2 regions of the Gordonia sp. UBA7860 genome follow, and region 2 is predicted to be linked to the other one. Evidence: riboswitches for the same ligand, from Rfam matches in the RefSeq annotation. Region 2 holds a riboswitch; the other holds the start of a gene.

Region 1 (15,842 bases), on a different contig from region 2:
ATCGACGAACATGTCCGACGCATCGTCGCCGAGGGCGAGCGTGCCGTCGTGCACGGCGCCGCAGGGCACATCTTCAACCTGGGGCACGGTGTGCTGCCGGGAACCGATCCGGATGTGATCACGCGGACCGTAGAACTGGTCCATTCGATCTGAACGTTCGCGAGGTGAGGACATGACCATCGACGTCGCCGTTGTCGGAGCGGGCATCTCGGGTCTCACCGCGGCGTTCCGGCTGCGGCAGCGACTCGGTCCCGACGCACGTATCGACCTCTACGAAGCAGGGGAGCGGACGGGCGGAATCCTCAAGACGGTCGACGTCGGTGCTGACGGTCGGGGATCAGTGCTCGTTGATGTGGGCGCCGAGGCGTTCATCGTGCGACGACCGGAGGCGCTCGGCTTGGTCACCGAGCTCGGTCTGGCTGATCGGGTGGTGTCACCGACCGGGCGTCGACCCGCACTGTGGGCGTGCGGCCGATTGCACGACATGCCCCGCCCCGCGCTGATGGGGATTCCCGCGACGCCCGACGCGGTGGCCGGTCTGGTCGATCCGGCAGATCTCGAGCGGATGCGTGCCGAACCCGACCGCCCGTTGGAATGGGCTCCCGGTACCGACGTCTCTGTGGGAGATCTTGTCGCCCACCGGTTCGGTCCGTCGGTGGTGTCGCGCAGCGTCGACCCGATGCTCGGCGGCGTGTATTCGAGCCTCGCCGCGGATATCGGTGTGCGCGAAGCACTTCCGGCTCTGGCGGCACAGCTCGATGCGGGTGCGCCGAGTCTGACGGCGGCGGTCGGCGCCTTGCTTGCCAACCCGACCACGACCGGGCCGGTCTTCGGAACGTTGATCGGCGGATATCGCGTCCTCGTCGAGGCGCTGCTCGACGCCGCGCGACCAGACCTCCGCACCTGCGCCGCGGTGACCGACGTCCGACGCAACGGCTCGCGGTGGGCCCTCTTCACGGGCGGTCGGCCGGCCGCTACCGATGCGAGCTACGACGGCGTCGTTCTGTCGACACCGTGCTGGATGACGGGACACATGCTCCGCCGAGAGGCGCCCGACGCCGCGTCGACGTTGCTGGCTGTCGAGCGGGCGCGATCGGTGGTCGTGTCCATCACGCTGGCACCTGACACCGCACTTCCCGACAATTCCGGCGTCCTCGTCGCAACGGGAGAAGATTTGCGCGCCAAGGCTTTCACACTCAGCTCGCGCAAGTGGGCGCATCTCGGCGAACCAGGCGAGTTGCTGTCGGTGCGTGCGTCTTTCGGCCGGTACGGGCAGTCGATTCCCGACGAGGACGTCGAGCCGGGCATCGACGATCGCCTGCGCGACTGGGCGCTGGCCGATCTCGATCGAGTGTGCGCAGCCGCAGGCATCGAGCCGTTGACCGGACGCGTCATCGACACGTTCGTGCAGCGATGGGAGCTACCGCGTTACGCGCCAGGACATCTCGCGGCGATGGCGAGGGTGGAAGCGTCGCTGCCCGCGGGGCTCGCCCTGGCGGGCAATGCGGTGCGTGGCGTCGGGGTACCCGCGTGCATCGGTCAGGCAGGCAGGGCCGTCGAACGCCTGCTCGGCGACCTGGAGCCGTGACTCCGCTGGGCGAGCGGGCGCGAGCCTGGCTCCGCTGGTCGAGCGGGCGCGAGCGCTGGTGAGCTCCCGAGTGGAGACCACCCTGCCCGGTTCGAGGGCGCGCGCCGGTGGCACCATTGATCCCATGAGCCGCCTCGACTACACTGCACTGAACTCGACGATCCGCTACCTGATGTTCTCGGTCTTCGCCGTGCGCCCTGGCGAGCTCGGCGACGAGCGTGACCAGGCCAAGTCCGACGCCACCGACTTCTTCAAGTCGCTGGAGGACGAGGGCGTCGTCGTGCGCGGCGTGTACGACGTGTCGGGACTGCGCGCCGACGCTGACTTCATGATCTGGTGGCACGCCGAGCACATCGAGCAGTTGCAGGCCGCCTACAGCCGATTCCGCCGCGAGACGGTGCTCGGCCAGGCGTGCGATCCGGTGTGGAGCGCAGCGGCGCTGCACCGGCCCGCAGAGTTCAACAAGAGCCACGTGCCCGCTTTCCTCGCCGGTGAAGAGGCAGGAAAGTACATCTGCGTCTATCCGTTCGTGCGCTCCTACGACTGGTATCTGCTCCCCGACGAGGAGCGTCGGACGATCCTCGCGGAACACGGCAAGGCTGCACGTGGTTACAAGGACGTCAGGGCCAACACGGTTGCTTCGTTCGCGCTCGGAGACTACGAGTGGTTGCTCGCCTTCGAGGCTCAGGAGTTGCACCGGATCGTCGACCTGATGCGCGATCTGCGCGCCACCGAGGCTCGCCGTCACGTGCGCGAGGAGATTCCGTTCTTCACGGGACCACGCGTCGAGGTCGTCGACCTCGTCGACGCGCTGCCTTAGTTCACGAACGAGGAGGGCACGTGGTCAAGGTCCTGGCCGTCGACACGTTCGGCACCGTCACCGATTGGCATACGGGTGTGAGTGCTGTTCTGGCCGAACAGTTTCCGACCGTCGGCGCCTCACAGCTCGCGAACGACTGGCGAGACACCTACGCGCCCTCGCTGGAGCTGATCGAATCGGGTGCCAGGCAGTGGACACTGCTCGACGACATCCACCGCGAGTCACTGGACGCATTGCTGCGGGACTCGTACGACATCACGGCGACCCCGGCGCGGCTGGACGCGGCCGTCCACGCCTGGCACGTAATTCCCGAGTGGCCTGACGCGGCGGGCGGAATACGCCGATTGACGTCGAAGTTCATCGTCTCCGCGTTGAGCAACGGACACGTGGCGCTACTCGCCGAGATGGCCAAACACAACGGATTCGACTGGGATTTCCTCGGTGGCGCCGACCTGTGGCGGCATTACAAACCGTCGCCGGAGGTCTACCTCGGGATCGTTCGCCTCATGCAGGTTGAGCCGTCAGACGTCCTGATGGTCGCCACGCACGCGTGGGATCTCGACGCGGCGCGCGCGTGCGGACTGCGCACCGCCTACGTCGAACGTCCGCGGGAGTGGGGTCCGGTGCACAAAGACGAAACCCCGAACTCGCTCGACGACTTCCGCGCCACAGGATTCGACGACCTGGCCGATCAGCTCGGCTGCTGATCGGCGCGACCTGTCAGCTGTCGTCCGGCTCCAACGTCATGCTGATCGAGTTGATGCAGTACCGCAGGTCGGTCGGGGTGTCGTAGCCCTCGCCGGCGAAGACGTGGCCCAGGTGCGAGCCGCAGGTGGCGCACAGAACCTCGGTGCGTCGCATCCCCATCGAGTCGTCGGATCGTTCGATGATCGCGTCGCCCGCCAACGGTGAGAAGAACGACGGCCATCCGCAGTGCGAATCGAATTTCTGGTCGCTGCGGAACAATTCGGCACCGCACGCTCGACACCGGTACACGCCGGTGGTCTTGGTGTCGGTGTACTCGCCGACGAACGGCGCTTCGGTGCCCGCCTGCCGCAGCACGCGGAATTCCTGCGGGGTGAGGCGTTCACGCCACTGCTCGTCGGTGAGGTTCGACAGTTGTTCGGGGCTCTCGGAAGTCGACTTTCCAGAAGTCTCAGATGTCATGACTCAACGGTACGAGTGTCGCATTGGCCGTGCCACTGGCCCGTTATCGAGGCTGGCTGACGGTCCGGTCAGCCGCGGTGTCTGTGGACGACGGTGCCTCGGCGGCCGGAACCTCCGGTTGCCGCTGGAGCGAACCCTCACCCTGTCCCCGCACGTCGAGATAACGGAACAGCAGTGAGCAGAACACGGCAATCATCAACAGCGACCAGCCGTAGGTGACCTTGTTGTATTCCAGCATCCAGCCGAAGGCCGTCCATTCGCGGGAGTAGAACGAGTCGAAAGTCATGCAGCCGTATATCCCGAGCCACGCCGGCCAGTTGCGGATGGTTGAGCCCGGGATCAGGACGGTCATGATCAACGGGAACAGCAGCATCGAGTAGTAGCCCTGCCCGAGCGCGCCCACGAGGAACGTGGTGGTCAGCAGCACACCCGACGAGGTGGTCAGCCATAGCAGTTCATTGGTCGTGCGGTAGTAGCGGTACAGGAACCACAGCGAGAACACGGCCATCAGAACGAACGCGATGCGCAGAACGAGTACCAGCCACGGTGCGACACCGAAGTAGGCGCCGTTGCCCGCGATCGAGCTGTTGTAGTAGTCGCGTGCCTCGCCGAGATAGGGGAGTGTTCGGTCGATGAAGGCTTTCGGGTCCGCCGACAGCGGCCACGCGATGACCATGAGGATCAGCGGGACGGCTATTCCGGTGACCAGGATGCGCCACTGACGGTTGAGCAGCGGGAGCAGCAGGAGGGGGGCGAGCACCGGCTTGACGGCGATGGTCAGCCCGATCGGTACACCGGCCCACCAATCCTGACGCTTCATCATCAGGAGCATGAATGCGGACATGCCAAGCAGCACAAAGGCATTGAAGTTCGTGAAGATCAGAGTGTGGGCCGTCGACTCTGTCATGAAGAAGAAGAACAGGATGGTCGGCAAGACCCACGACTTGAGTGAGTATCCAAAGAGCTTGGTGAGAAGAAGCGCCGAGATCACCAACGCAAGCACACTGACCCCGATGAAGGTCCAGCGTGCGGTCTGCGGATCCAGCACCGAGATCGGTGCCATCAACAGTGTCCCGGATGGCGGATACAGATAATGCGGGTCGACGGTGTTGAGATTCTCGTTGTAGACCGACTGGTTGTTCATGAACCGCAACGCGGCCTGGTAGACGGGCGTGAAGTCGTCGGTCCGGTCGCCGTTGATCGCGAGAATCACCGACCGGTGGATCGCCGTCATGATCGTGAGCGGCCACAGCACCAGCGGGATGATCCGCTGCACCGTCATCTGCGGGTAGAGAATCCTGTCGAGAGAGGCCACCCGCGAACCGTACTACGAGTGGCGTCCGACACGGCGTCGGCCCCGCCGTGCCGGCGTAGGAATCCTGCGACGCGTTTTGCAGGACTCGGTCAGGTCGGACAACCGCGTTCCGACGGCCCGCTCAGCGGTGCCTGCTCGATGTAGTCGGAGACCGCGTCGGCAGCGCAGTCACTGCGGGCGAGCACCGAGTAGCCCAGGCCCTCCCACGTCACGCTGACCGAGTCTGCGCCCGCCTTTGTCAGCACCGTGTTGACGGTCGAGATGCCGTTGCCGCCGTTGATCGAATCGCCGGTGCCGTTGAGCAGCAGCGGTGGGACAGGGTACGAGTTCGGCGGATTGACCGTGGGTGTCGACGCCCAGCCGAGGCACCTACCGAGCGAGAGTGCCGAGTTGTTTCCGGTGAGCGGATTCTGCTTGCTCCAGGTCGTTGCAAGGCCGGGAATCTCGTTCTGGCCGATCGGTCCGGACACGTCGTTGCACGCGGCGACGAGCTGTCCGTCCGACTCACGCAGCGACGCCGCATCGTCGGCGAGTCCGGAGAGGGCACGGGTGTCTCCGCGGTCGGCGGCGGCGATGGCCGATGCCACCGAGTTGATTCCGTCGGGACTGTTGGGCGCGAGTGCGAGTGCCGTGGTGATCGCGGTCAGCGCATCGGTGTCCGACATGCCGCCCAGCTGACCGTCGCGCCCCTTGTCGAGCACGCTCTGCATCGTCTGGGTTCCGTTGGCCCCGAACGCGCACGACGGCAGAGAGGAACAGCGCTGGGCGAAGGTTCGCAGTGCGGCCTGGACTCCGGTCGCTTCGTTGGCGCCGGTGTCACGGGCATTCGCGCCGAAGGGCGTCGGTGTGTCGAGGATGATGCGCCCGGTCCGACCGCCGTACTGGGCGGTGTACGCGATGACCACGTCTGACCCCTCGCCCACGCCGATCAGCCCGAGCCTGTCGACTCCCCACCGCTCACGCAGCGATTCCAGATCGGACGCCGCGTAGGAGATGCCGAAATGCAGTTGGTTAGGAGAAAGTGTTTCGGTGCAGCCGTCCGAGGCGGTCGACGCCGCGGCGGACAGCCGTGTGAGCCGCGCAGATGTGTCCGACGACCCACCACCGAGGCCGTTGTTGCGGATCGTCGAGCGTTCGTCGCGCGTCAGGCAGTCGAGTGCGCCGCTGCGTTCGATCCCGCGCCTGTCGACTGCGACCACCGGATTGCTCGTGAGGAGTTTCTTGCCCGCGCCGCCCGCGAGGAGCAGCAGTGTGCGTGACGAAGGAAGGTCGGAGCCCGAGGTCAGCACCAGAGGCGCAGCGTCGGCGGGGGTATCGGCCACCCGGGCCCGGGTCAACGCGACGTCGACGGTGTCTCCGGGGCGATCGGGGTCGATGGGGGAGGGCAGAGTGGCGCACTCGATGGTCACGCCGCTCGGCGCCGTCGTCGAGTAGTCCCGTGCGACCCGGCTACCGCACTCGCGCCAGTCGAGTTCGTTGCGCGGCTTCTGCAGTGCGGGGATCTGTGGTGCGGCACTCGATGACGCCGGAGACTGGTTGCCGCCGCCGTCGCCCGCGGGTACGAGTCCTGGTCCGGTGTCGGGGCCGACTGCGCACGACGACACGACGAGCGCCGCGACGAGAGCGCAGGTGGCGCCGATGACGACGGTCCAGGGGTGACGGGGTCGCCGGGGTTGTCCGTGTCGGCCTCGCGCAGATCGCATGTGGGCGAGCGTAGTCAACGGCTCCACCGGCTGAAGACATAGCCGTCGGTGTCGGTGAGGAGGTGCACGGGGCGCAGACGGTGCAGTGCCGCGTCGTCGTTGTCGCTGTGGGCGATACGCGTCGCGTCGCCGGACAGCAGGTTCGGACTGATCGTGAGGCAGAGCTCGTCGACGAGATCGGCGTCGACGAAGGAGCCGAGCAGGCTCGGGCCGCCCTCGCACAGGATTCGTGGGGACCCGCTGGCGGCGAGGTAGTTCGTGACGACGTGGGGATCGAGCGAGTCATCGCCGCAATCGACGAGCGTGGCGCCGGCGTCGACGAGACGGGCCCGCCGGGCGGGGTCGGCTCCGGCGGTGGTGATGACGACAGTGCCGGGATCGCGCAGTGGAGCGAAGTCGGGGTCGATCGTCAGCGACCGCGTCGTCAGGGCCAGGCGTGGTGCGGGCGGCTGACCCGCCGCCGACCTGCGGTCGGTGAACGCGGTGTCGGGTTCAGGCTGACCGTATCCCTCGGCCGTCGCGGTTCGCGCGCCGACGAGTACGACGTCGCACAGACCGCGGAGAACCCGAAAGATCGCCTTGTCTCCTGCACCCCCCAGGCCGCCCGACTTGTTCTGGAACGCCGACGCGCCGTCGAGCGTCGACACCATGTTGACGCGCAGCCACGAGCCCTCCAGATCGGACGGATAGGCGTACAGATCGGCCAGACCGTCGAGGTCGTTGTCCGGTGAGAATGTGACCTGGGTCGCTTTCTGCAGGTAGAGCATCCCGTCCTTCCGACAGCTATCGCTAGGCTCCGGTTATGGTGGCCAGTCTTGTCGACCGCAATCCGGTCGTGTCTCCCGACGCTCTCATCGATGAGATGGTGCCTCCACCGACCTTTGACGAGGTCAGCTTCGACTCCTACATCCCTGACCCGAACGAGCCTACGCAGTCGCAGGCCGTCGACGCCGCACGCGACTTCGTGACGCGCGCACGCAAGGTCCGCGGTGGCAAACGGGGATTGTTCTCCCGCAACAAGCAACAGCAGGGCGTCGGGCTCTACCTCGACGGTGGGTTCGGCGTCGGCAAGACGCACCTGTTGGCATCGATCTACCACGCCATGCCCGAACCCAAGTCGTTCGCGACGTTCGTCGAGGTGACGCATCTCGTCGGCGCGCTCGGATTCATGCAGGCCGTCGAGCGGCTCTCCGATCACTCGGTGTTGTGCATCGATGAGTTCGAGCTCGACGATCCCGGCGACACCATGCTGATCTCGCGACTGCTCGCCGAACTCACCGAGCAAGGTGTGTCGATCGCCGCGACGTCGAACACACTTCCCGGGCAACTCGGTGAGGGGCGTTTCGCGGCACAGGACTTCCTCCGGGAGATCCGCAAGCTCGCATCCGTCTTCGATACCATCCGCGTCGACGGACCCGACTACCGCCACCGCGATCTGCCGCCTGCCCCCGATCCGCGCAGCGACGCCGACCTCGTTTCGCTCGTAGAGTCGACGCCCGGCGCGACCCTCGACGATTTCGACGCCCTCTGTGAGCACCTGAGTACGCTGCATCCGTCGAAGTACAAGGCGTTGGTCGACGGCGTCTCCCTTGTCGGCATCCGTAACGTGCATCCGGCCAAGGACCAATCGGTGGCATTGCGCCTCGTCGTTCTCGCCGACCGGCTCTACGACGCCGACATTCCGGTGACCGTGTCGGGAGGGAAGCTCGACGAGATCTTCACCGACGAGATGCTTGCCGGCGGGTACCGCAAGAAGTATCTCCGTGCGACGTCACGACTCCTCGCGCTGTCTCGGTCGTCGGAATCAGCCATCGGCTAGCACCGTCTGGTGGGCCACCTTTTTCGGTGTTCGAGTGTTCACTGAAAGTCGGCCGTGCTTTACTTACTCCTCAGTAGTGTAGACGTGTCGGGGGACGGGAATCTGCGCTCATGGGCGGGATGCGTCGGCGTCTCGTTTGACTCGACCCTGGGGGTATTTGTGCGGATAGTGATGACGGCGGCTGTTGCGTTGGTCGCGGCACTCTTTGTGGGAGTGGCGATTTCGGCGCCAGCGTCTGCGGCCCCGGCCGTCGCCACCGATGCGTCGCGCATCGAGGCGGTACGGATGGCGACCGCGACGCGTGCGCAGGTGACGACATACTCCGCGGCCATGGGGCGACGGATCACGGTCAGCGTGCTGTTGCCGCGCGATCGCTCGAAGCCGCGTCCGACCCTGTACCTCCTCGACGGAATCGACGGCGGTGTCTACACGAACTACACCGAGAGCGGCTGGACCTACCAGACCGACATCGAGAAGTTCATGGCCGACAAGCAGGTCTACGTGGTGCTTCCGATCGGAGGGACGGGCTCGTACTACACCGACTGGCGGTCGAACGACCCCGTGCTCAAGAACAACCAGTGGGAGACGTTTCTGACCAAAGAACTCCCGCCGCTTATCGAGAAGCGGTTCGACACCAACGGCGTGAAAGCAATCGGTGGGCTGTCGATGGGCGCGCTCGGCGCGATGTCGATCGCGGTCCGAAATCCCGAAATGTATTCGGGCGTTGCAGCATTCAGCGGATGTCTCGATCAGGGGACACCGGATTTCCGTCGCGCGACTGCGGCGACCGTCCAAACGCGCGGCGGCAACCCGGACAACATGTGGGGACCGATCACCAGCCCGCTCTGGGCCGCACACGACCCTGCAGAACACATCGCCTCGCTACGCGGGAAGCCGATCTACGTCTCAGTCGGCAACGGACTGCCTGATCTCTCGCTAGGCGTGGCGGGCATTGCTTCGCCAGTGGGTGGCGCACTCGAGAGTGCCGCCCTGCAGTGCACGAAGGCCTTCAAACAGAAGGCCGATAGGGCGGGCGTGAAGATCACCTACAACTTCCGTCAGGGTCTGCACTCATGGGGCTACTGGAACCAGGATCTGCACCGCGCATGGCCGACGATCGCGAAGGCGCTCGACGTTCCGGTGCGCTGAGCGCGCCGTCGGGCGGCCTGGGCCGTGGTGATCAGAGCCTGCGGGATCAGAGTCGTCGGGTCAGGATGAAGTCGTTCTCGATGCTGCCGTTGAGGTCGAAGGTCTTGACACCGGCGCGCTCGAATCCCATCTTGGCGTAAAAGCGTTGTGCGCGAATGTTTTCCTGATTGACGCCGAGCCAGACGAGAACGCTGCCGCGATCGCGTGCCGTCTCGATCGCGGCGCGCATCAACAACTGTCCGGGCGGGTCGGTGCGTCCCCGCGAGTGATGGTCGGGGAGGACGTACATCTTCGACAGCTCCGACGACGGTGCCTCGACGACCACGGCGGCGACGTCGGGGTCGGAGGGTGGCCGGTGGTGCACGAGCGAGTAGCCCACCGTCGTGCCGTCGGGTGTGCGGGCGACCAGCACGTCACTCTCGTCGCTGGCGATGTACGCAGCGAAGTTCGCCTCGGCCAGGTTGGCGTTGATGAAACCCGCGATGTCGGCGGGTGACGAGTGTGGCGGGCAGGCCAGGGGGAAGGTGGCGGCAGCTACCTCGGCGACGTCGACGGCGAGCGAGGGGTCGACCACGACGTCGACGATGAACCTGTCCTGGGAATGATGTTCGGGTGCAGCTTCGGCGGTGATTGGGCCGGTCGGATCGAGTGGCACAGACGGCGCTATTTCTTTCCGCAGGAGCAGTTGGCGCCGCACGAGCAGTCGGGTCCGCAGGTGCAGTCGGGGTTGTCGCAGCCGGGTGTCATATCAGCAGTCATGCATACGATTCTACGACCGCCGCTAAGGCGTCGGAGGGCGATCGGAAGGCCTTGGCCACGACGAACCCTCGGATTGACGAACCGTTGGATTCACCCCAGCGAGAGTCGCCACGAGCCCGCGTAGATCTCGCGTAGTTCGGTCACCTCATACGGCATAGCGCCCTGGCCCTCGGTGGTGATGGCGTTGACGATGAGCATGCCGTCGGTGATCTCCCACTTGTACTGGTCGCCGTCGAAGGCGGCTTCGCGGCCTGATGCGTCGACGACGGTAAAACTGCCCGGGCGATAGTCGATGTTCATGCTCGCAGTATGCCTGTCAACGCTCAGTCCTTGACGAGGCCGCCGTCGACGACAAGGTTCTGTCCGGTAACGGCACGCGACGCCGGTGAGAGGAAAAACAGTGTCGCGTCGGCAAATTCCTCGGGAGTCGTGACCGACCGCAGGGGAGTGGACGCGGCGATGGCATCGAAGATCTCGGGAGGTGTCGCGGCGCTGGCGTCGGTGGTGCGTAGGAGTCCGCCGGAGACCATGTTGACTGTGATGTTGTCCGGGCCGAGATCGGCGGCGAGCGTGCGAGTGAGCGCCAGGAGAGCGGCCTTGGCTGCTGTGTAGTCGTGATACGGGACAACGGGATTCTGCACGAGGTTGGTGCCGATGTTGACGATGCGTCCTCTACCGGCTTCTCGCATACCCGGAAGGGTCGCCTGCACGACTGTCAATGCGCCGCCGACGATTCCGCGGAACTGGTCGTCGAGTTCTGCCGTGGTAATGGTGTCGGCCGTTGAGCGGGCGTCGCCGTTGAACGAATAGTCGGGGAGGGCGTTGTTCACCACCGCCGTGATCGGGGTGCCGAAATGCGTTGTCGCAGCGTCGATCATTGCCTGCACCGCGCCGGGATCGGTCACGTCGGCTTCGACGGCGACGGCTCGGTCGCCGAGCTCTGCCGCCAGCGCAGCTGCCGTGTCGGCGCTGCGTCGATAGTTGACGACCACGCGGGCACCCTCACGGGCCGCGGCGCGTGCGATCGCTGCGCCCAGTCCGCGGCCCGCGCCGGTGATCAGTACGACGTGCTCGGAAAGAGATGGCGCTGCAGCCATTTTCGGACCATCCCTTCGCCAGTGCTAACTGGAGCAGGTTCTGCGGGTGTGATCTCAGCCGACCTCGTGTCGGCACCCCGTGTCAGTTGTGGCAATCAGATCGCACTCGGGTGGCGAACGCAAGCACGACGCACGCACCGCAGAGAACTCGTAGCGTAAAGACGTGCGAGTTCTTTTGTGGGGTGGTACCCACGTCCACGTCAGCGACCATCTCGCTGCTCTCGACGCACATCCCGCCGTAGGGATGGTCGACGTCATGTCCGCTGACCAGGCACCTCACTCTCTCGCCTCCGTCGACGCGGTGATCTTGGACGGAAACACCACTGCTCACCTGCGGCAGGCGCGCGAGGTGGCGAGTGCGAACGTCGCATGCTTCATCGAAAAGCCGCTGGGATGCACCGAGGACGAAGCTCTGGTCGTCGCGGCAACGCTGCGTGACGTGCCGGCGGCGACAGGCTTCTTCTTGCACCACGTGCCTGCCGTCGCGCGCTTCCTGGAGCTCCTTGCCGCGCCTCCTGTTCATGCGTCGTTCACATTCGGCCACGACGGCAGACGTCGTGGCGTGTTCGACGGCGACGCGTCGTGGATGGTCGATCCCCGCAGCGGAGGATCGGGATCGTTTGTCGATCTCGGGATACACCTGACTCACCTCATTGATCTCATCTGGCCGAACACGGGAGTGGAGGTGATTGACACTGAGTTCTATTCAGCCACTGATGGATTGAGTGACAGCGGTGGGCGCGCCTTGCTGCATATCGGAGTGGCGGAGGTCCATGTCGAGGTGTCCGCAGAAGTCGCATTGGGATTCCATGTGGCGGCGCGTGACGATGTCGGTCGCCTCTATCGGGTCGACGACGGGACTCTGCGGGTGGGCGACGACCTCCTCGTCGAGGCATCCGGCCCAGACGCCCGAACGGCGTTGCTCAGTTTCCTTGACGAGCTCGCGGGCCGGCCGAATGGTTTGCGCCCCGCGTCTCTGGATGAGGCAGTCATTGCGCAACGTAGTGTCGAGGCCATCCGGAGGGGGTAGATCGGCTGTTGCGTGGGATCCTCGGGGGCATTTTTGTACCCCTGCATCCCACACAACCGACCCAGGCGCGAAACGAAAAGATCCCGCTGCGAACAGCGGGATCTCATGGTGCGCGATACTGGGATTGAACCAGTGACCTCTTCCGTGTCAGTTTTCGCATCTCGACGTTTGCGAGAAACCGGCACAAACCGGCGCCAACTCAGAAACACCGATTGAACTGCATATATGCCGTTGTGTCGAACCGTGGCCGGACTGCGAGAAACCGGGGTGAACCGGAGTGTGTGCGTGCACAGTGCGTGCACAGATCAGATGCCGCGAGCGTTCGCCAGGTAGCGCGTGTGCGCCAGGTGCTCGCGCCAGTGAGGCCAGGGCACACGCTCCGCGTCGGCGACCGTGCGCGGGTGCTCGGCGAACGGGTTGCACGAGCATTCCCGCGTGGTGATGCACCGGGCCGTATGTCCGTCGTAGGCCGCGGCGTACTCCTCGTCGGTCGACGGCGTGAGCGGTACCGCGGCCAGGTGCTCCGCTTCGGTCGTCGGTTCCGGCCGGTTGTCGTGTGCGTCCTCGACGACGGCGAGCGCGGCCGGTCTCCTGCGCGCCATCGTCAGCGCCGCTTGGTGCGCGGGGTGCGTGCCGGTCGCCGGACAGCGGCCGGGGTGTCGCCGGTGGCCGCTTTCGAGTACATGCCGCGTGTCTCGAACGGCCGGACGCCGCCACGGTTCACCGCGTCGTCCCCCGCTGCGGCGTCGGTGATACGCCGGTCGATCATCGTCGTCAGCTTGGCGCACAGTTCGGTCTGTCCGCGCAGTGCAGGCAGCGCCGGGTGAGGTTTGGCGTTGCCCGCTTCGGTGAGCACCACCGCGCCGCTGCGGACGATGACCGCTTCCAACTCGCGCGCCGCGTCGGTGGCAGCGGATAGCCGCTCGATCAGGCTGACATCAGACGGATCGAGGTCGACCCCCTCATCCTTGGCCCACGAGGCGTAGAACGCGCGCAGATCGGCGCCAGTGGTCGACGTATCCCGCTTCGGCGTCATCACGCACCCGCTGCGGCGACGGCCTGCGCAACGGCCGCATGTCCGGCGCTGAGCCTCAGCAGGACGTCGGCGCGTGCGATCTGGTGACCCGATGCCTTGTCGGCGGTCAGAATCGCCTGAGCGTCGGCCAGCATCGTTTCGGCCGCCTCGGCGTGGTCCTGTGCGGTCATCGCGAGTTCTCCTGTCGTATGGCTCCCCGGTGAGGACAGGATACCGCCGGTGATCGCGAATACCGTTGTGTCGCAATTGTTTCGGTTGGCGTCAACCGTGCGGGGTCTACTCCCAGCCGTACCATTAGTGCGCCAGCGCGCCACGTAATCCGTTGCGCGGGTGCAGGTTTCGACCTCGACGACGCTGCGAACGGCCGTCAGCGTGGCCCTCAGAGGGTCTAAATGCCCTGGTCATGGCCGGTTTCGGGTGCCTTTAACCTTTGGCCTCGTTCGGGAGGACAGGACGCGGCGGGGTCTTGCGTGCGCAGGCGGGGAGGGGTGACACCCCCTATCTCATCCTGCCACCGACCACGGACAGCACTCAGCCCCGACACCACGCCAGCGCGTAGTAATCGGGGCTGAGTTGGCCGCTGACGGCCGTTCGTGCGAGGTCAGGTCAGATACCGGCCGAAACCTCGATCATCGCCACGAGGCGCACGAGGAGGACGCTGGTCAGAGTCGGCCACCGTGCCCTGTCCACGCGTTGCGCGCTCGTCGGTTGCCTCCTGCGCCGTGTGCGGCCGGTCCCGCATGTCTCGATCGAGGTAGCGGCCGAATGACCGATCGTAGGTGTCCTCGTTCGTCATGCCGACACCCCGGTCACATCGTCGAGGTCGGCCACACCACGAGGCACCGGCCGGTCGCCAGCATCAAGCCGGACATACCAGCGCAGCACCTCGTGTGCGGTACGGCCTGCGAGCCACGAGGGTGCAGACCCCTGCCACTGTGCAGACCCCTGGGTGCGTACCTCAGCCTGAGGTGCGTTGGCACGCTGCCGATCTACCTCACTCAGCCACTCACCCGATCGCATACGAGGAGGCGGCACCACGCACACGGACCCCTGCCTATCGACCATCAGACCCCTGTTGAGGGCAGCGGCGCACCACTGCCTGACGGCCTGCACCCGCTCCCAGCGCACGACGGCCGCGCGCCATAGCCGCAATGCCGACAGCGCGCCGTCGTCGCCGCGATCCACGAGGGCACCGGCGTCGGCGTCCACGTCGAGATTGGCCAGGGTCAATCGTTCGTGTGCCTGCACCGCGTCCGTGAGCGCCCCTTGTCCCTCCTCGATCACGAGCGCGTGGATGTCGTCGAGGGCGCCGGTCACGGCCTCCTGCGCGTCGGACACCGCGCGGTCGTCAATCGCGGTGCGCAGCCGCTTGCCGATCAGTCGACGGTCCTCGACGACGCGCTCGTGAGCATCCCACCGGATGATCGGATCGAGCAGCGCGGGCACACGCTCCTTCTTCGTGGCAGCGGACCACGCCGCCGACAGGTACTCGTCGATCTGCGCATCGAGTGCGTCGCCGTGCGCCTCGTCGACCAGCGCGCGTTCCTCCTCGATCACGCGTGACATCGTCCGCGTGCGCGCTGCCTCGATCCGGTCGAACCTCAGGAGGTCAATCACTGCCTGCCCGATGTCCCCCTGGGCCGTCAGGTCGGGCACCGGCGGGTGACTACCGACCGGCGGCGCAGGCTCCGGCGCAACCGACGTCGTCGAGGCCATCAGCCGATCCCCAGCCTGGGCCATGACGCGCTTGTTGTGCTCGGCGACCTCCTTGCGACCCGGTTGGCTCATCTCAGCGTTGGGCCGGACCCTCGTGGCCTCGTGTGCGTATGCCGCGTCACTCGGCGGCGTACTCAGAATGTCGGTCATATCCCCTCATCTCTCCCCGGCCGGTCGGCCGGTAGTCGGTTGTTGCGCTCGTAGTCGGCGACCCGTTCCGCGTATGCCTCGTCGGTGTCCGACGGCCACCTGAACAACGGGTGCCAGGTCGACCCGACCGGCGGGTCGGTCAGCATCCGCGTCACGTACTCGTTGAACTCCTGCCGACGCCGGTCGATCGCGCTCTCTCGTGCCTTGCTTCGGGGTCCGGTGCCCGATGTCGATGCGGTCATGGGGTCTGAGTTCTCCTGATTCCTGCTCCCCTAGGGAAAGGGACCAGGCAGGAAAACTGCCTGCCCTGGTCCTCCTGGGCTCCTGCTGAGTTCTCCTGAAACCAGGAAAACTCGTTATCGGGTGTGACCTGCGGCGATGCGATGCCGTGGCTGAGTTCTCCTGCTCGTCGAGGAGGGGGCCAGGAAAACTCAGACCCGATATTCACGCGAGTTCTCCTGAACCGGTTTCAGGAAAACTCGCGACGTACACC
Region 2 (15,842 bases):
TTGCGCTTGGTCGCGCCGGCCGCCGAGACGGTGTCGTCCTCGTCGTCGTCCTCGACGTCATCGTCGTCGTCGACGTCGTCCGAGTCGTCGTCTTCGTCGAACTCCGCCTCGGCTTCAACGCCGTCGTCCGTAGCGTCGTCGGCCTCGTCCTCGAGGTCGTCTTCCTGGACTTCGATGATGTCGTCGGACAGATCGTCGTCGTGACCGGCCTTGGGAGTCTCGTTGGGCATGAAGGCATTCTAGCCGTCTACAATTGCGCGCATGAGTTCGCCCGCCCCTGCCGACACCAGACGTGCCCGCAGGGAGCAGCGGCGCAAGCGCGCCCAGCGGATCACGGTCACCGGCGTGCTCGGCGAGTTGTTGCTCACGGCCGGCCTCGGCACCCTCGCCTTCATGGGATGGAAGTACTGGCTGAACGACCTGATCCAGGGCAACGAGCAGAACTCCGCGGGCAGCGAGCTGAGCCAGGAGTTCGAGAAGAACTACACGGATGCGCCGGCGCCGGAGGTCGACACCGGCGGCATCCCGGTGCGCGCGACGCCCACGGGGGAGGCCGAGCCCTTCGCAGTGCTCTACGTGCCCGCGTTCGGCGCCGACTACTCGCGCACGATCGCGACCGACATCACCCAGTACGGCGTGCTCGACAACTACGTCGGGTACTACATGGAGTCGGATGCGCCCGGCGCGATCGGCAACTTCGCGGTCGCCGGCCACCGCCTCGCGTACGGCGCGCCGATGCAGAACATCCCGAACCTCCAGGTCGGTGACCACGCGTATGTCGAGACCATCGATGGCTGGTACGAGTACGAGTTCCGCTCCGGCGAGTACGTCGACCCCTACGAGGTGTCGATCCTGTCGGACGTGCCGCGTTACCCGGAGGAGCAGGGGAGCGACCGCATCCTGCTCATGATGACCTGCAACCCGATCTACTCGGTCGCGGAGCGCGTCGTGTCCTACTCGGTGTTCGTGGACTTCACGCCCCGCGATGAGGGCGCCCCGGACGAGATCGCGAACGTCGTGAACGAGCGCACGCAGAACAACGGCCAAGACACCGGCCGCGAATAGGAGACGGAATTGTACGGAGCGCTCTGGCGTGCACTTCCCGGCCCGTGGCCGGTGAAGCTGCTCTTCATGCTCGTGATCATCGCCGCGGTGCTCGCGGCGTGCGTGCTGTGGCTGTTCCCGTGGATCGACGAGACGTTCCTCGCGCCCGCGGACGTCACGGTGGGCATGGGGGCCCTGCTCGGCTCCTAGCTAGCGGTTGCCGAAGCCGGCGCCGTTGTTGCCGTTGCCATTCCCGTTGTTGCCGTTGGCGTCGCCGTTGCCGTTGTCACCCGAGTCGTCGGTCGTGCTGCCGTCGTCGCTCGGCTGCGGGTCGGGGTCGGGCGCGGTGCCCGAGCAGTAGCTCAGCGTGACTTCGCTGCCTTGGGCCACGGGGCCAGGCGCGACCGACATGCTGACCACGGGGTTGCCGTCCTGCGCCTGGCAGCTCGGCAGTTCCTGCCGCACGGGGCTCAGCCCGAGCTCGGTCAGCTGGCTTTCGGCGTCGGCGATCGGCTGGCCGCTCACGTCGGGTAGGGTCACATTGCCGCTCGAGACGTACAGGTTGACGGTCGAACCAGGCTCGACCGAGGTGTTCGCGCCCGGCTCGCTGCGGATGATCTGGTCGGCGGGGACATCCTCGGAGTCCTCGTTGATGATGGTGCCGAGCCGGAGGCCGACGTCTTCGAGGGACGTCTTCGCCTCCTCAGCCGTGAGGCCATCGAGCGAGGGCACGTTGATCGCATCGGGCCCGGAGGAAAGCGTGATGGTGACTGTGGTGTCGAGCGCAACGCTCGAGCCCTCCGGCGGCGATTGCGACATGACCTCGCCGGGAGCTACGTCCTCGCTCGCGGCGTGCTCGACGCGCACGTTCGTGAGCTGTGCCTCCTCGAGGGTGGCGGTGGCCTCCTCCTCGGTCATCCCGACGACGTTCGGTACCGTGGCGCTCGTCTGCGGCAGCGGGGTCGTGGGGCTCAGCAGCAGCACCCACAGCAGCACGCCGATGAGCACCGCGGCGACGAGTGCGACGGCACCCCAGATCCACATCGCCGGGGGGCGACGCTGGACCTGCGGGGCGCGATCGTCGTCCTCGTTCATCGAGTTGAGGGCCGACTGCGTCGCGTCGATCGCGGTCGGGCCAGCGCCGAAGAGCTCGGTCGGCGTCGCGTCCTCGGCGACCGCGTGCGTGTATGCGGGGGCGATGCCCTTGAACGCGTTCTGCAGGTCGGTGCGGAACTCGGCGGCGGTCTGGTAGCGGTCGTCGGCGCGCTTCGCGAGCGCCTTGGTGACCACCGCATCCAGCGCCGGCGTGACGCGCGAGTTGAGTTCGCTCGCGCGGCGCGGCGGCTCGGTGACGTGCTGGTACGCGACCGCGACTGCCGAGTCGCCCTGGAAGGGCACACGGCCGGTGAGCATCTCGTAGAGCACGATGCCGGCCGAGTAGAGGTCGCTGCGGCCGTCGACGGTCTCCCCGCGGGCCTGCTCGGGCGAAAAGTAGGATGCGGTGCCGAGGATCGCGGTTGTCTGCGCGATCGTGCCGGCCGTGTCGGAGATGGCCCGCGCGATGCCGAAGTCGGTGACCTTCACCTCGTCGGCGGTCGTCATCATGACGTTTGCGGGCTTGATGTCCCGGTGGACCACGCCGACGCGGTGTGAGTACTCGAGCGAGGTCAGCAGCCCCGACATGTACTTCTCGATCTTCTCGTCACTGAGGGAGCCCTCGGCCATGATGTCGCCGAGCTGCTTGCCGTCGATGTACTCCATCACGATGTAGCCGAACCGCTCGCCGAAGTCGGTGACGTGCTCGACGAAGTTGTAGATCTTGACGATGCCGGGATGGTTCACCGAGGCGAGGAACTGTCGCTCGGCCAGAGCGACCTGCTGCGCTTCGGAGTCCGACGAGTTGAGCAGACCCTTGAGGACGACGGGTCGGTCGGAGACGTTGCGGTCGATCGCGAGGTAGATCCAGCCGAGTCCACCGTGCGCGATGGCGCCGGCGATCTCGTACTGGCCCGCGACGAGCGTGCCCTTCGCGAGTCCCGGAACGAACGAATAGCGCGCACCACAGTGGGGACACTCCCCGGTCAGTGCGCCTGCACCGGCCCCCGACGAGCGCCCGACGGGGCGCCCGCAGCGCCAGCAGTTGCGCTTGCCCTCGGCGATGACCGGAGAATCGAGCACCGCGTCCTGCGGCTCGATGTCGGTGACCTTGGGCAGTTCGACGAGCCCCGAGCCGAGTCGACGGTCGTGCACTCGCGGCCGACGACGCGGCACGAGTCTGCGCGTCTGCCCGACCGAGACCAGCGCTTCGTTGGGATCGAGTGCACGCGCAGGAGTGATCGGACCCGTCGACTCGTCGCGCATCCCGATGCTCGGAGTCGCCTGCGTCGCAGCGAAATCCGCCCGCTGCGTGCCGACGTCGAGTGCCGCGAGGTCGGCACGCTGGGTCCCGACGTCGAGGTCGGCAAGGTCGGCACGCTGGGTTCCGACGTCGAGGTCGGCGAGATCGGCACGTTGGGTTCCGACGTCGAGGTCGGCACGGTCGGCGCTGCCGTTGGTCGCGTCGGTGGTGGCGTCACGCTCGACTTCCGCGGCCGGCGTTGCGCTGTGCTTGTCACTTCGTGGCATCTCGCGTCGCCTCAATCGCGGTACGTGGGTTGGGGCGGTCCGTATCCGGGCCCGAGGATGGACAGCCACTTGTCGTACATCTCCTGCCACCGGCCGGTCGCGCGAATCTCGGCGATGGTGCCGTTGACGAAGCGCACCATGTCGTCGTGTCCGACGGGCATGCCGACTCCGTAGTTCTCCTGACCGAGGCTCGGCCCCACGACCTGTGCCCACGGATCCTGAGTCGCCAGACCGGCGAGAACAGCGTCGTCGGTGCTCACGGCGTCGACCTGTGACTGCTGCAGCATGACAAGGCAATCGGCCCAGGTCGTGGTGGTCACCATCTTCGCACGGGGTTCGATCTGCTGCATGCGGCCGATCGACGTGGTGCCCCGCGCCGCGCACACCCGCTTGTCGGCGAGTTGTCCCGGCCCGGTGATGCCTGATCCGCGTAGTGACAGAATGCGTTGGGATGCAACGTAATACGGCGACGAGAAGCTGATCTCGCGTAGGCGATCACACGTGATGCTCATCGTCTTCACGACGACGTCGACCTCTTGATTGCGCAGCGCGTCTATGCGCTCGCCCGAACTCAATACCCGGAACTCGATGCGGTTGGGGTCGTTGAAGATCGCGCGGGAGATCTCGTGTGCGAGATCGACATCGAATCCCTGGATGTCGCCCGTGATCGGGTCGCGGAAACTGAACAGATTGGAACCGATGTCGGTGCCGACGATCAGCCTGCCGCGACGGAAGATCGCGTCCATGGTGCTGCCCGGCGGCATCTGTGCGGGTTGAGGTTGTTCTGCCGCCGGTCGCAAGCTCTGCGTAGCGTCACACGACGACGAGTTCGGTGGCGCTTCCTTGGCGACGTCGAAGCTCGCCCCGAGCGGCTCGGGTGTCTGCGCGGTCGCACTCGGTCCCGGCGACTCGGGTGCGGGAAAGCTGACGCACCCCGCGAGCACCACGACGCCCAGCGCGATCGCGACGAACGCGATGGCTGTCCGCGCCGAGGCCATGGTGCGCGCTGTCATCGGTACTCCCGGATACGCGGGATCATCCCCAGGATCAGCGCGACCGTCGCGAAGATCGACAACGCGAGAATGCCGTTACCGGTGAAGCCCAAAACCCGCTGCGCGGTGTTGATGTCGTCGCGGAACGATGTTCGTGTGGTCGTGATCGCGTTCACCAGGGCGGAGTCGACGGCTTTGTAGCTGGTCTCGGAGCTTTGCGGCGACGAACCAACGGTCATGGCCCGCGCCTGCGTGAAGTCTCCGGATGTCATCGCGTCACGCACCTGCGCGTCGGTCTTCTTCCATTGGTCGAGCGCGGCACGCAGCGACGTGATCTGGTCGCTGCTCAACGACCCCGACGACCCGCCGTCTCTGTCGAGGGTGTCCAACACCATGCCGATCCGGGTGGTCGCCTGCTCGAACGAGTCCTGCAGCCCGGACTGATCGCCGCGTCGTAGTAACGACAGGGTCTCGGCCGAACGTGCCTGCTGGGTGAGGATGCGGGCCTCGGTCAGTTCACGTAGGGGTGTCGCGCCGTCATCCTTGGCGGAACTGGTCGCCGCCACCGACAACAACCCCGACGTGAGCAGCCAGATCAGCCCGCCGATGATCGCGACCAGTGCTGCCACGATCCCGATGTTGAAGCGGCGTCGGGTGCGTCGTGCGAGGTAGCGCGACGTCCCGATCAGCATGATCGCCAGGATCAGCAGCGCGGCGTACACCCCCCACGGCGGCGTTGTCAGTGCGCTCTGCGGATCGGCGATGGCAAGCGAACGACGCTCGTACACCCGCTGCGCCGCGGGCAGAATCCGGTCCTGCATGAGCGCCGACGCCTGACCGAGATACGCCGATCCGACCGGATTACCCAACCGATTGTTGGTGCGCGCGGTCTCGACCAATCCGCTGTAGACGGGGATGGTCGTGGTGAGAACCTCGAGGTCGGAATTCAGTGCCCTGGCTTCCGCAGTCGCATCCGCGCCGGGACCGGTGTCGCTACCCGCGGTCACCAGCAGTGACGACGACGCCGTCGCCAACGCGTCGGAGTATCGCTGCCGCAGTTGCGGGTTCTCGGGCCCGCCGGAGATGAACGCCGAGTTGGCCGCGGCGTCGGCGATCGAGAGCGAACTGTAGAGAACCTGAGCCGCCTCCGACAACGGTTCGGAGCGGTCGATGATCGTCTGCAACTGGTGAGTGCGGTTGTTCAGCGTCGTCGACGCATACCATCCGGTTCCGAGTGCGGTGACCGCGACGACGAAGCACAGCAGGATCAGCTTCCCGGGTGTCGTCTTGGCATAGTGCCGCACCGAGGAGAACGGTGATTGCGCCGCCGCACGTGCCGACGCGACCAATTCACGTCGATCGCTGAGTACCTCTCGAAGCGGGGGCGACGTCGTGGCCGGGCGTACGGTCCGCCCTGCGCGGGTCAGCACAGCCCGCACGGGGGATGCATCGCCGGTCACCGTCTCACTCCCCTCTGCATCGGTCTGTAGCGAGTGTTACCTGCTCTCTCTGGGTATGTCGCACGCCACGTCGAGTCCGTTTCCACCCTAGTCCGCGACGCTCATGGTGCGGGGGTGCAGCGAGTGCGAGTCGGGGTGAGCGAGTGTCACCGCGATCGGAGTTCACCTAAGTTGGAGGCACGGGGCTTTCGGAGAGCATTCCAGGGTGTGGGTACGAGCAGGAGGCGCAGTGCGCGGCGACGGTGACGGTTGGGTTCTCGACGACGGTGCGAGGTACTGGGGGCTGCATGGCGCGGCAGGGTTGCTGCTGCGGGCGCCGCTTCCCGACGGTGAGATCGGGATACTTCTCCAACACCGCGCGGCATGGTCGCATCAGGGTGGCACCTGGGGTCTGCCCGGCGGCGCACGCGACTCGCACGAGAGTGCCGTCGACACCGCGATCCGCGAAGCGGGCGAGGAGGCGGGCATCGCCCCCGACGATGTGTCCGTGGTGGCCGCGCTGGTCACGCACCGGACGGTCGGCGGCTGGACCTACACGACGGTGATCGCCGACGCGCAACACCCGGTCATCACCACGGCCAACGGAGAATCAGCGGAACTGCGGTGGGTACCCGAGGCGCATGTGGCGACGCTGCCACTGCATCCCGCCTTCGGCAGCGCGTGGCCGGGACTTCGTGAGCGCATCGCGACGCTGGACTCCACGAATTGAACTCAGGAGTCTGAGAGATCCGGGGTTTCAGGAGTACAGGTCGCTGCCCGCGAGCAGCCGGTTGGCCCCCGCGATGAGTGCGTTGATGTTCGCGTCGGCAGTGGTGTCGCCGTCGCCCGTCGCCCAGCACTGCCGACGATCGTGTTCGCACAGCAGGAACGAGACGTTTCGATCGTCGAGTCGACGCTGGTGCAGCCGAACGATCTGAACAGAAACTCCCAGGTCGTGGAGGATTGAGGTCATCGCGCCGACCGGTCCGGCCGCCGTCGCGGTCATCGACATGATCCGGTCGTCGTAGGCGATGGTTGCTCGGCATTCGACCATGTCGCCGGGTGCTGGGGCGACGGTCCACGACCCGAGTCGGATCGCACCGTTGGTTGTGTACTCGTCGACGAATTGCTGCCAGGTCATGCCGGCTGCCTCCTGACGGATTCCGTTGGGGAGTGCATGGCCGGTCCGCTGCCAGAGAGGATCTGCGCCATTGCTGTCACAGCATGGTGCAGAAAAGTGAAGGTTGTGCATCGCTGAAGGTCATTTCGGTCGAAGATTCGATGACCGACGAGCGCACGACGACCCCGCAGCGGGGGGTCGGTCGAAGCTAGACCCCGCTGCGGCGAACTACGAGGAGGCTCGGCGCGCACAACATGGTGACGTTCACTTTATCGCTGCGCACCCCAGGCGACGCAAGTGGGTTTCGCCTGCGTGTACTCCCCGGGGCGTGTCAGGTGAGTCCGGCTCGCAACTGAGAGGCTGCGGCAGACGGGTCCGACGCCGACGTGATCGCACGCACGACGACAATCCGCCGCGCGCCGGCCTCGGTGACCTGCGGGAGTCGTTCGGCGTCGACGCCGCCGATCGCAAACCACGGCTTGCGGCGGTGCGGGTTCTCGGCGGATTCGTTCGCCGCGACCTCACGCACCAGGTCGAGACCGGGTGCCGGACGCCCCGGCTTGGTCGGCGTGGGCCAGCACGGGCCGACACAGAAATAGTCGACGTCGGGGTCGGCTTCGGCCGCTGCGGCCTGATCGACATCGTGGGTCGACTTCCCGACGAGCACATTCTTGCCGACGATCCGACGCGCCGCGGCAGGCGGAAGGTCATCCTGACCCACATGCAGGACGTCGGCCCCGGCGAGCGTCGCGATGTCGGCGCGGTCGTTGACGGCGAGCAGGGCACCGCGCGACTGAGTGATCTCGCGCAGCACGGCGAGGATCTCCAATTCCTCACGCGCCTCGAGTGCTCCGAAGCGCTTTTCGCCCGCAGATCCCTTGTCGCGCAACTGCACGATGTCGACGCCGCCTGCGAGCGCAGCGTCGACGAACTCGGCCAGGTCGCCGCGTTCGCGTCGGGCGTCGGTGCAGAGATAGAGGGTCGCGGACTCCAGTCGCTTGGCGCGTGCGTGGTGGGCGGTCACGATCGCCAGCGTAGCCATGCGTGCTGTGGCGGAAGCAGGGGCAAGGGGGGAAGCAGGGGTCAGGGGGAAGCAGGCGCAGCAGTAAGGTGGATTCGACAGACACGGGAGCCCGCGGATCGGCGGGCTGAGAGTGCGGGACGCCCCCGCTGACCGTCGTACCTGATCCGGGTCATGCCGGCGAAGGAAGGATCTCGAGAAGTTGACTGTTGCAATCGACACCCCCGACCTCGCTGTCGTCGGCGGCGGAGTCATCGGACTGACCAGCGCACTCGCAGCGGCGGACGCGGGCATGCGAGTGGTGGTTTACGACGCCGGACCTCAGCAGCGGGCCTCACACGTCGCGGGCGGCATGCTCGGCTCGCTCGGCGAGGGGCTGCCGGGCGAGGAAGCGCTGCTTGCCGCGACGTCGACATCGGTCGCGCAGTGGCCGACCCTGCTGGCACGCCTCGGCGACGACGCCGTAGAGGACTCCGGTGTAGAAGACACCCGCGAGACGATCGCGACGGCTGCCGACTCCCTGTTCGTTGCGACGACGGCAACCGATCTCGAACACCTCACGCGTCTGGCCGAAAAGGTCTGGGCGCCGGCGCTGGGTGCCGGGCGTGAGATCCGAGCGATCGGCCCCGCGGCCATCCGCGAGTTGGAGGGCGCGCTGACCTCACGGCTGCGCGGCGGGTTCGTCGCACTGGGCGAGGGTGCCGTCGACAATCGCCTGCTGCTCGCCCGGCTCCGCGGTGCACTGCGGGATGCCGGCGCGCACCTGCGGAACGACACGATCACCGACCTCGACGACGTCGCGGGTCGGCAGGTGCTGCTCGCGGCCGGGGCCGGCGTGCCGCAGCTCTGGTCCGGCGCGCGCATACACGTCGCGAAGGGCGAGATCCTGCGGTTGTCTCGCACACGCTGGTCGGTGCCGCCACCGAGTCACGTCGTGCGTGCCAGAGTCGACGGCCGCACGGTGTACCTGGTGCCCCGGGCGGACGGAATCGTCGTCGGCGCAACACAATACGAATCCGACGAGCCGGGCGCAGAGGTTGCGGGCGTCCGCGACCTGCTCGACGATGCGCTCACGGTGATGCCGGGACTCGCGAGCTACACACTCGCCGAAGTCGGTGTGGGATATCGCCCGTGCTCGGCAGACGGGCTGCCGCTGATCCGTCGTATCGACGAGCGAGTGCTGGTTGCGGCGGGGCATGGCCGCAACGGGATCGTCCTCGCGCCATACACCGCGCATCGGGTCCTGGAACTGTTGCAGCACAACGATGTTCAGCAAGAAGTCAGTCGCGAAGATGACGTGTACGGATACGAGGAGGCACGGTGAGTTTCACTGTGAACGGAGAGCGTCACGAGTGGGACGCGCAGCCGACCGTCGACGCGCTCGTCCGAGGTCTCGGACTGCCCGACCGTGGCGTCGCGGTCGCCGTCGACGGGGCAGTGGTACCGCGTGGACGATGGGACACGGTTGTTCCGCCCGACGCCGTCATCGAAGTCGTCACGGCTGTGCAGGGTGGTTGAGATGGGTTCAGCAGCAACCGACACGTCGACACAGGATTCGGGCGGACTGCAAATTGCCGACCGCTACTTCGGTTCCCGACTCATCATGGGCACCGGTGGTGCGGCGAACCTCGCGGTACTCGAACGGGCACTCGTCGCCTCGGGCACCGAACTGACGACCGTCGCGATGCGACGGATCGACGCGGGATCGACGACCGGGGTGCTGGATCTGTTGCGGCGCTTGAAGATCGACGTGCTACCCAACACCGCCGGGTGCCACACCGCTGCGGAGGCGGTGCTGACGGCGCAACTCGCCCGCGAAGCCGTCGAAACGTCGTGGGTGAAACTCGAGGTGGTCGCCGACGACCGCACGCTGCTACCCGACCCCATCGAACTCGTCGACGCCGCACGACGACTCGTGGACGACGGCTTCACGGTGCTCGTCTACACCAACGACGACCCGGTGCTCGCGGCACGACTCGCCGACCTCGGCGTCGCCGCCGTGATGCCGCTCGGGTCGCCGATCGGAACCGGTCTCGGGATCTCCAATCCCCACAACATCGAGATGATCGTCGAATCGGCGCAGGTGCCGATCATCCTCGACGCCGGCATCGGGACCGCAAGCGACGCCGCACGGGCGATGGAACTCGGTTGCGACGGCGTGCTCCTCGCGTCGGCCGTGACCCGCGCCGACGACCCAGAGCGCATGGCGAACGCGATGCGCCACGCGGTGATCGCGGGCCACCTCGCCGCCGGGGCGGGCCGCATCCCGACGCGTTTCTGGGCGCAGGCATCCTCGCCGGGCCGGGCGGTCTCGACAGGCTCGACCAGCGGATAGGCGCCCGCGCCGGCGGATGTGGCCTGTTCCGCTGATTGAGCCGGCCGCGAGCGGAGCGAGTTGCCGAGTCGAAATCATCAGCGGCGCGGCAACCCCGTCCAGCGGGTAGCCCTCGATTGCTATGGTCGAGGCAATGCTTGCCGCGGCCGATCTGACCAAGACCTTCGGGGGCGTGACCGCCGTCGACCACCTGAGTTTCACCGTCGCGCCGGGGCGCGTGACCGGATTCCTCGGGCCCAACGGGGCGGGGAAATCCACGACTATGCGCATGATCCTCGGCCTCGACCGGCCGACGTCGGGAACAGCGACCGTCGGGGGCCGCCTCTATCGCGAACTCGATCATCCGCTCCGCCAGGTCGGCGCGTTGCTCGACGCCAAGTGGGTGCACCCCAACCGAAGCGCGCGCAATCATCTGCGGTGGATGGCCGCGAGCAACGACATCCCGGTGGGCAGGGTCGACGAGGTGCTCGAGATGGTCGGTCTGACATCCGTCGCAGACCAGCGGGCGGGCGGATTCTCGCTCGGTATGTCGCAGCGGCTCGGGCTCGCGGGCGCACTGCTCGGCGATCCGCACACTCTCGTCTTCGACGAGCCGGTGAACGGACTCGACCCGGAAGGCATCGTCTGGGTCCGCAACTTCATGCGGGCGCTGGCAGCAGAGGGCAGGACGGTGTTCGTATCGAGCCATCTGCTCACCGAGATGTCGTTGACGGCCGACCACGTGGTCGTCATCGGCCGCGGCAGGCTCATCGCCGACTGCTCGATCTCGGAGTTCACTGCGCGGGCGCGCCCCGTGGCCCGGGTACGTACCCCGCAACCGGCGGAACTCCACCGGGCACTCGAGGCCGCTGGTCTCGCGGTGACCCCGGTCGCCGGACAGGACGGCCGGACGTATCTCACCGTCGCCGACGCCACCACCGACCAGGTCGGCGATGTCGCGGCGGCTGCCGGAATCGGGTTGCACGAGTTGGTGTCCGACACCCCGTCGCTCGAAGAAGTCTTCATGGCAGCCACAGCCGAGTCGATCGACTATCGGGGAGGGCAGCACTGATGGGCGCGGTTCGGGCTGAACGCATCAAGCTGACCAGTACCCGTGCGCCGTGGTGGTGCATTGCGGCGGTCGTCGTACTCGGTCTCGGTATCGCGGGACTGATCGCGCTCGTGACCCGCGGTGCAGGCGGGGTCGCTGATCAACCCGAGGGCGCAGCCACCGACGGATCGTTCGACCAGAGCAGCGCGGCGTCGGTGTATCTGATCGGTGTGAACTTCTTCGGAGTCGTCATCCTGATGATCATGGCGGTACTCGGCGTGACCACCGAGTTCCGCTTCGGGACCATCCGCACGTCGTTCCTGGCAACCCCTCGTCGCCAGAATGTGTTGTGCGCGAAGGCGCTGGTGTACGTCGCGTTGACGTTTGTCGTCGTCGTGCCGTTGTCGTTGTGCAGTGTTCTGCTCGTGAAGGCGTTGAACGGCTCCGCCGGTCTAGACCTCGGCAGCGAGCACGTGATCAGACAGATCTGGGGTACAGCGGTCTGGGCGGCACTGTGCGTCATCGTGGGGATCGGTGTCGGTGCCATCGTGCGGCAGACCGCGGGTGCGGTCTCGGTGGTGCTGGTGTGGATGCTCGTCCTCGAGAACGTTGCCGCGGCCCTGCCGGTCGTCGGACGTCGAATCGGACCATTTCTCCCGTTCCGCAACGGCTCTCGATTCCTCGACGGTGACTTTCCCGGCGATGGCTACCACTGGAATTCGTGGGTTTCGCTGATCTACTTCGGTGTCTTCGCGGCGATCGTCTTCGCAGTCGGCGTGCTTCTGGTGAATCGACGCGACGCCGGGTAGCAGACCCGACAGACCACCCAAACCCTTTGGACCACCCAAACCCTTTGGACCAGCGAGACCCGTCGGGTACTCCGTTCAGGGGACAGCCTTGTCTCGTCGTGTCGGAGAGTCGCAGGTCAGTGACTAAACTCGTGACCCATGCAAGGCACTTGGCCTCTGATCGAGCGGGAGCAGGAATTCCGCACGATCCAGTCCGCGCTGAATCCGGGGGGTTCGGTGTGTGGGGTGGTGCTGACCGGCGATTCGGGAGTCGGTAAGACGACGCTCGCGCGGCTGGTCACAGCGGGCACCGAAACCGGGGTGCGCTGGGTTGCGGGTACCGAGTCTGCCCGCTCGATTCCACTGGGGGTGTTCGCACACCTAGTCGGTCCCGCGGTGTCGAGCGACCCGGTGACCTACCTGTCAGCAGCGCGCGAAACCCTTCTCGCAGAGGGCGATACGATCATCGGAGTCGACGACGCGCACCTCCTCGACGAGTTGTCGGCGACGCTGCTCCATCAACTCGCCATCGATCGCGCAGTGCAGATCGTCGCGACCGTGCGCAGCGGTGAGGCCGTACCCGACGCCGTAACCTCGCTCTGGAAAGACAATCACCTCATTCGAATCACGTTGTCGCCGTTCACCAAAGAGCAGAGCGTCGAACTCATCGAGTCCGTCCTCGGTGGCCAGCTCGAAGAGCATTCCGCAGACCGTATGTGGGAGGCATCCGGCGGCAACGCCCTGTTCCTGCGACACCTGGTCGAAGGTGCGCGAGCTGCGCGGACCCTACGGCAGGTCAATGGCGTGTGGCAGCTTCGCGGACGTGCGGCGATCACCTCCGAGCTCGCGTCGCTCCTCGCCGGACGCGTCGAACAACTGCAGCCCGACGTCCTCGCCGCACTGAAGTACCTGAGCCTGTGCGAACCGCTCGACATCGACGTGCTGTCCGACCTTGCCAGCGAGGAGGCCGTCGAACAAGCCGAGATCGACGGCCTCGTCCGCATCACGCGCGACGGCCGCAGCCTCAATGTCTCGTTCCACCATCCGCTGTTCGGCGAGGTCATCCGGCACGGCCTCGGCCTCGCGTCGTCGCGTCGACTTCGCGGTGCACTCGTCAGAGCACTCGATTCGCGTCCCAAGGACACGCCCGCGGCGCGGATTCGCCTCGCCGACTTGGCCCTTGAAAGCGACGTCGGTGCCATCGACCCGTCACTGCTCGGTTCGGCGGCCCGCGACGCGCTCAACTTGGCACAGGTCCCGATGGGCGAGCGGTTCGCGCGTGCGGCAATCGCCGACGGCGGCGGCGCAGACGAGGCGGAGCTGCTCGCCCGAGCGTTGATGTGGCAGGCCCAACCCGACAAAGCCGAGCAGCTACTTGCGCAGTACCGACTAGGCGATCTCGATGAGATCAGAGCCACCCGCATCGGCGTCCTGCGCGTCGGAAACATGTTCTGGGCCATGGGAGATTCGAAACGCGCCGACGAACTGCTGGACGAAGTCCGTGCGCGCGTCACCGAACCCCTACTCACGCCGATCGTCGACGCGATCGGGTCGGCGTGTGCGCTTTTCGAGAACGATCTCGCGCGGGCGGTCGAGCTTTCCGACGATGTACTCGCGGCGTCATCTCCGCTGCCCTGGGCAGTCGAGTGGGCGGCGTTCGGCGGCATGCTCGCCCGCGCGCTACAGGGACGCGGCGACGACGTCGCGCCGCTTGCGGCCCGGGCACGTGACGCTGAGGCGAAAACCGATGGGATGCTGCGCTTTCCGGCGGGCATCGGCGAGGTACTCGCACTCACGCTCACCGGCCGCCTCGAGGACGCTCAGGTCGCAGCACAGCGGTACGCCACGTTCGCCGACACCGCGCAATACCTCGGCTGGGCGATGGCGGGAGAACTCGTCGCCGCTGTCGACCTCGCGCGCGGAAAGTGCACCGCCGTCACACGACGCATCGAGCAGACCCTCGCGACGCTCGACACCGACGAATACTCGGCAACCTGGAACTTCCCCGCCTACCTGTTCCTCATCGAGTCGCTGTCGGCAATGGGATTACCCGACGACGCCGACGTCGCGCTCACCCGAGCCCGCGAGCAATACGGCAGGCAGGTTGCGGTGTTCGGCCCGATGCTCGGCGTCGCTGCCGCCTGCCAAGCCGCATCCACCGGGATGATCACCACCGCGATCACCCTCGCCAATGATGCGGCCGAGCAGGCTCGTGAGACAGGGCAGTTCGCGGTCGAAGCCGAATCACTGCATGCCGCTGCACGTTTCGGTGACACGTCCGTGGCGGACAGACTCGCTGAACTCGGCGACATCGTCGACGGTCCGCTCGTCGGTCTCTACGCGCGGCACGCGCGGGCAAGTGCCGATGGAGACGGCGTCGAACTCGATCTGTGTGCTGCGGATTTCGAGAAGCTGGGCTACCTGTTGTCGGCAGCCGACTCGGCCGCGCAGGCAAGTGTGTTGCACGACAACGCTTCACACCGTTCCGCGACGGTCGCGTCGGCAGCGATGGCCGATCGTATCTCGGCGTCGTGCGGAGGCCTGCGAACGCCTGCGCTGCAGCGTGCGGCGCAACCGTTGCCGCTCACCACGCGCGAACGCGAGATCGCCAACCTCGTGGCTGCCGGACTCTCGAACAAGCAGATCGCCGAGCGCCTCGTGGTGTCCGTGCGCACAGTGGAGGGGCACATCTACCGTGCCTGCGTGAAGCTCGACGTGACCGACCGCGCCGACATCGCGGCGATCCTCACCCAACAGCGGGCGGTCGGTACCTAATCTGGTGGACGTGGGCAACACACGGCCCGGAGCCGAGAGCGACCGCACGCGGTGGGGAAGCGGACTGCGACAACTGACGGCCGCCGAATGGCATGTCATCCGAGGTCGCGATCCCGACCTCGACGCCGTCGAGATTTCGGAGTTCTCCGGTCCGCTTCTCGCCGGTGGACTCGTCATCGCGATCGTCGGGGTCCTGCGGCTCGTCGGAACACGTCTGTCGGATAGCGCCGACAGCCTGTTCGGACCACTGATCGGTTCCTTCGCGCTGGCGGCCGTGTGCACCACCACGATTGCGTGGCTGCTGAGCGCGCTGATCTCCGGACTCGTCGTGCTGATCGTCTACGACGTCGGTCCGAAGGTGGCGAGCGCAGCGACCGAGGGTGCGATGCGCGGCTCATTCGCCCGGATCGAGGGCGCGGCCAGCTCTGTCACGCTCGTCGCACTGATCTCGGGGCTGATCTCGTTGGCAATCGGATTGCCGAGCATGGCGTCGAGCGACGACGAATCGTCTGTCATAGAGGAACTGCTCTCCGTCCAGGTCGCGTGTCTGCTCCTGGTGTTGATGTTGGGCTTCACCGTCGAGTCGATCAGGACGGCTGCGGAGATCCTTGGCTCCCAGGTCAGGGTCATCGGATGGCTCGGCTCATTGGCGATCGTGCTGATCTCGTTCTAT

Evidence for each region. Region 2 has a riboswitch for thiamine pyrophosphate ahead of B3T59_RS01435 (FAD-dependent oxidoreductase). Riboswitches for the same ligand answer to the same signal wherever they lie in the genome.
Region 1: another riboswitch for thiamine pyrophosphate. It lies ahead of B3T59_RS06185 (3-oxoacyl-ACP reductase); the one in region 2 lies ahead of B3T59_RS01435 (FAD-dependent oxidoreductase).

What each region holds. Positions count from the first base shown of each region.
Region 1 covers NZ_DLSO01000043.1:32,796-48,637, reverse strand. The annotation lists gene hemE (uroporphyrinogen decarboxylase) at 1-153, shown strand, start outside; gene hemG (protoporphyrinogen oxidase) at 173-1,588, shown strand; gene hemQ (hydrogen peroxide-dependent heme synthase) at 1,713-2,408, shown strand; gene B3T59_RS06230 (haloacid dehalogenase type II) at 2,429-3,115, shown strand; gene msrB (peptide-methionine (R)-S-oxide reductase MsrB) at 3,129-3,575, opposite strand; gene B3T59_RS06220 (glycosyltransferase family 87 protein) at 3,619-4,890, opposite strand; gene B3T59_RS06215 (alpha/beta hydrolase) at 4,980-6,593, opposite strand; gene B3T59_RS06210 (pyrimidine reductase family protein) at 6,608-7,360, opposite strand; gene zapE (cell division protein ZapE) at 7,396-8,412, shown strand; gene B3T59_RS06200 (alpha/beta hydrolase) at 8,584-9,561, shown strand; gene B3T59_RS06195 (GNAT family N-acetyltransferase) at 9,608-10,192, opposite strand; gene B3T59_RS06190 (hypothetical protein) at 10,411-10,620, opposite strand; gene B3T59_RS06185 (3-oxoacyl-ACP reductase) at 10,644-11,417, opposite strand; TPP riboswitch at 11,411-11,507, opposite strand; gene B3T59_RS06180 (oxidoreductase) at 11,581-12,447, shown strand; gene B3T59_RS06175 (hypothetical protein) at 12,753-13,049, opposite strand; gene B3T59_RS06170 (hypothetical protein) at 13,052-13,483, opposite strand; gene B3T59_RS06165 (hypothetical protein) at 13,483-13,653, opposite strand; gene B3T59_RS06160 (hypothetical protein) at 14,085-14,279, opposite strand; gene B3T59_RS06155 (hypothetical protein) at 14,276-15,349, opposite strand; gene B3T59_RS06150 (hypothetical protein) at 15,346-15,591, opposite strand; gene B3T59_RS06145 (AAA family ATPase) at 15,794-15,842, opposite strand, start outside.
Region 2 covers NZ_DLSO01000010.1:32,511-48,352, reverse strand. The annotation lists gene B3T59_RS01480 (cell division protein CrgA) at 1-230, opposite strand, end outside; gene B3T59_RS01475 (class E sortase) at 262-1,065, shown strand; gene B3T59_RS01470 (hypothetical protein) at 1,075-1,254, shown strand; gene pknB (Stk1 family PASTA domain-containing Ser/Thr kinase) at 1,255-3,669, opposite strand; gene B3T59_RS01460 (glutamate ABC transporter substrate-binding protein) at 3,681-4,682, opposite strand; gene B3T59_RS01455 (hypothetical protein) at 4,679-6,121, opposite strand; gene B3T59_RS01450 (NUDIX hydrolase) at 6,351-6,830, shown strand; gene B3T59_RS01445 (hypothetical protein) at 6,858-7,241, opposite strand; gene thiE (thiamine phosphate synthase) at 7,552-8,262, opposite strand; TPP riboswitch at 8,336-8,447, shown strand; gene B3T59_RS01435 (FAD-dependent oxidoreductase) at 8,444-9,565, shown strand; gene thiS (sulfur carrier protein ThiS) at 9,562-9,759, shown strand; gene B3T59_RS01425 (thiazole synthase) at 9,761-10,576, shown strand; gene B3T59_RS01420 (ABC transporter ATP-binding protein) at 10,710-11,627, shown strand; gene B3T59_RS01415 (ABC transporter permease subunit) at 11,627-12,415, shown strand; gene B3T59_RS01410 (helix-turn-helix transcriptional regulator) at 12,554-15,169, shown strand; gene B3T59_RS01405 (hypothetical protein) at 15,180-15,842, shown strand, end outside.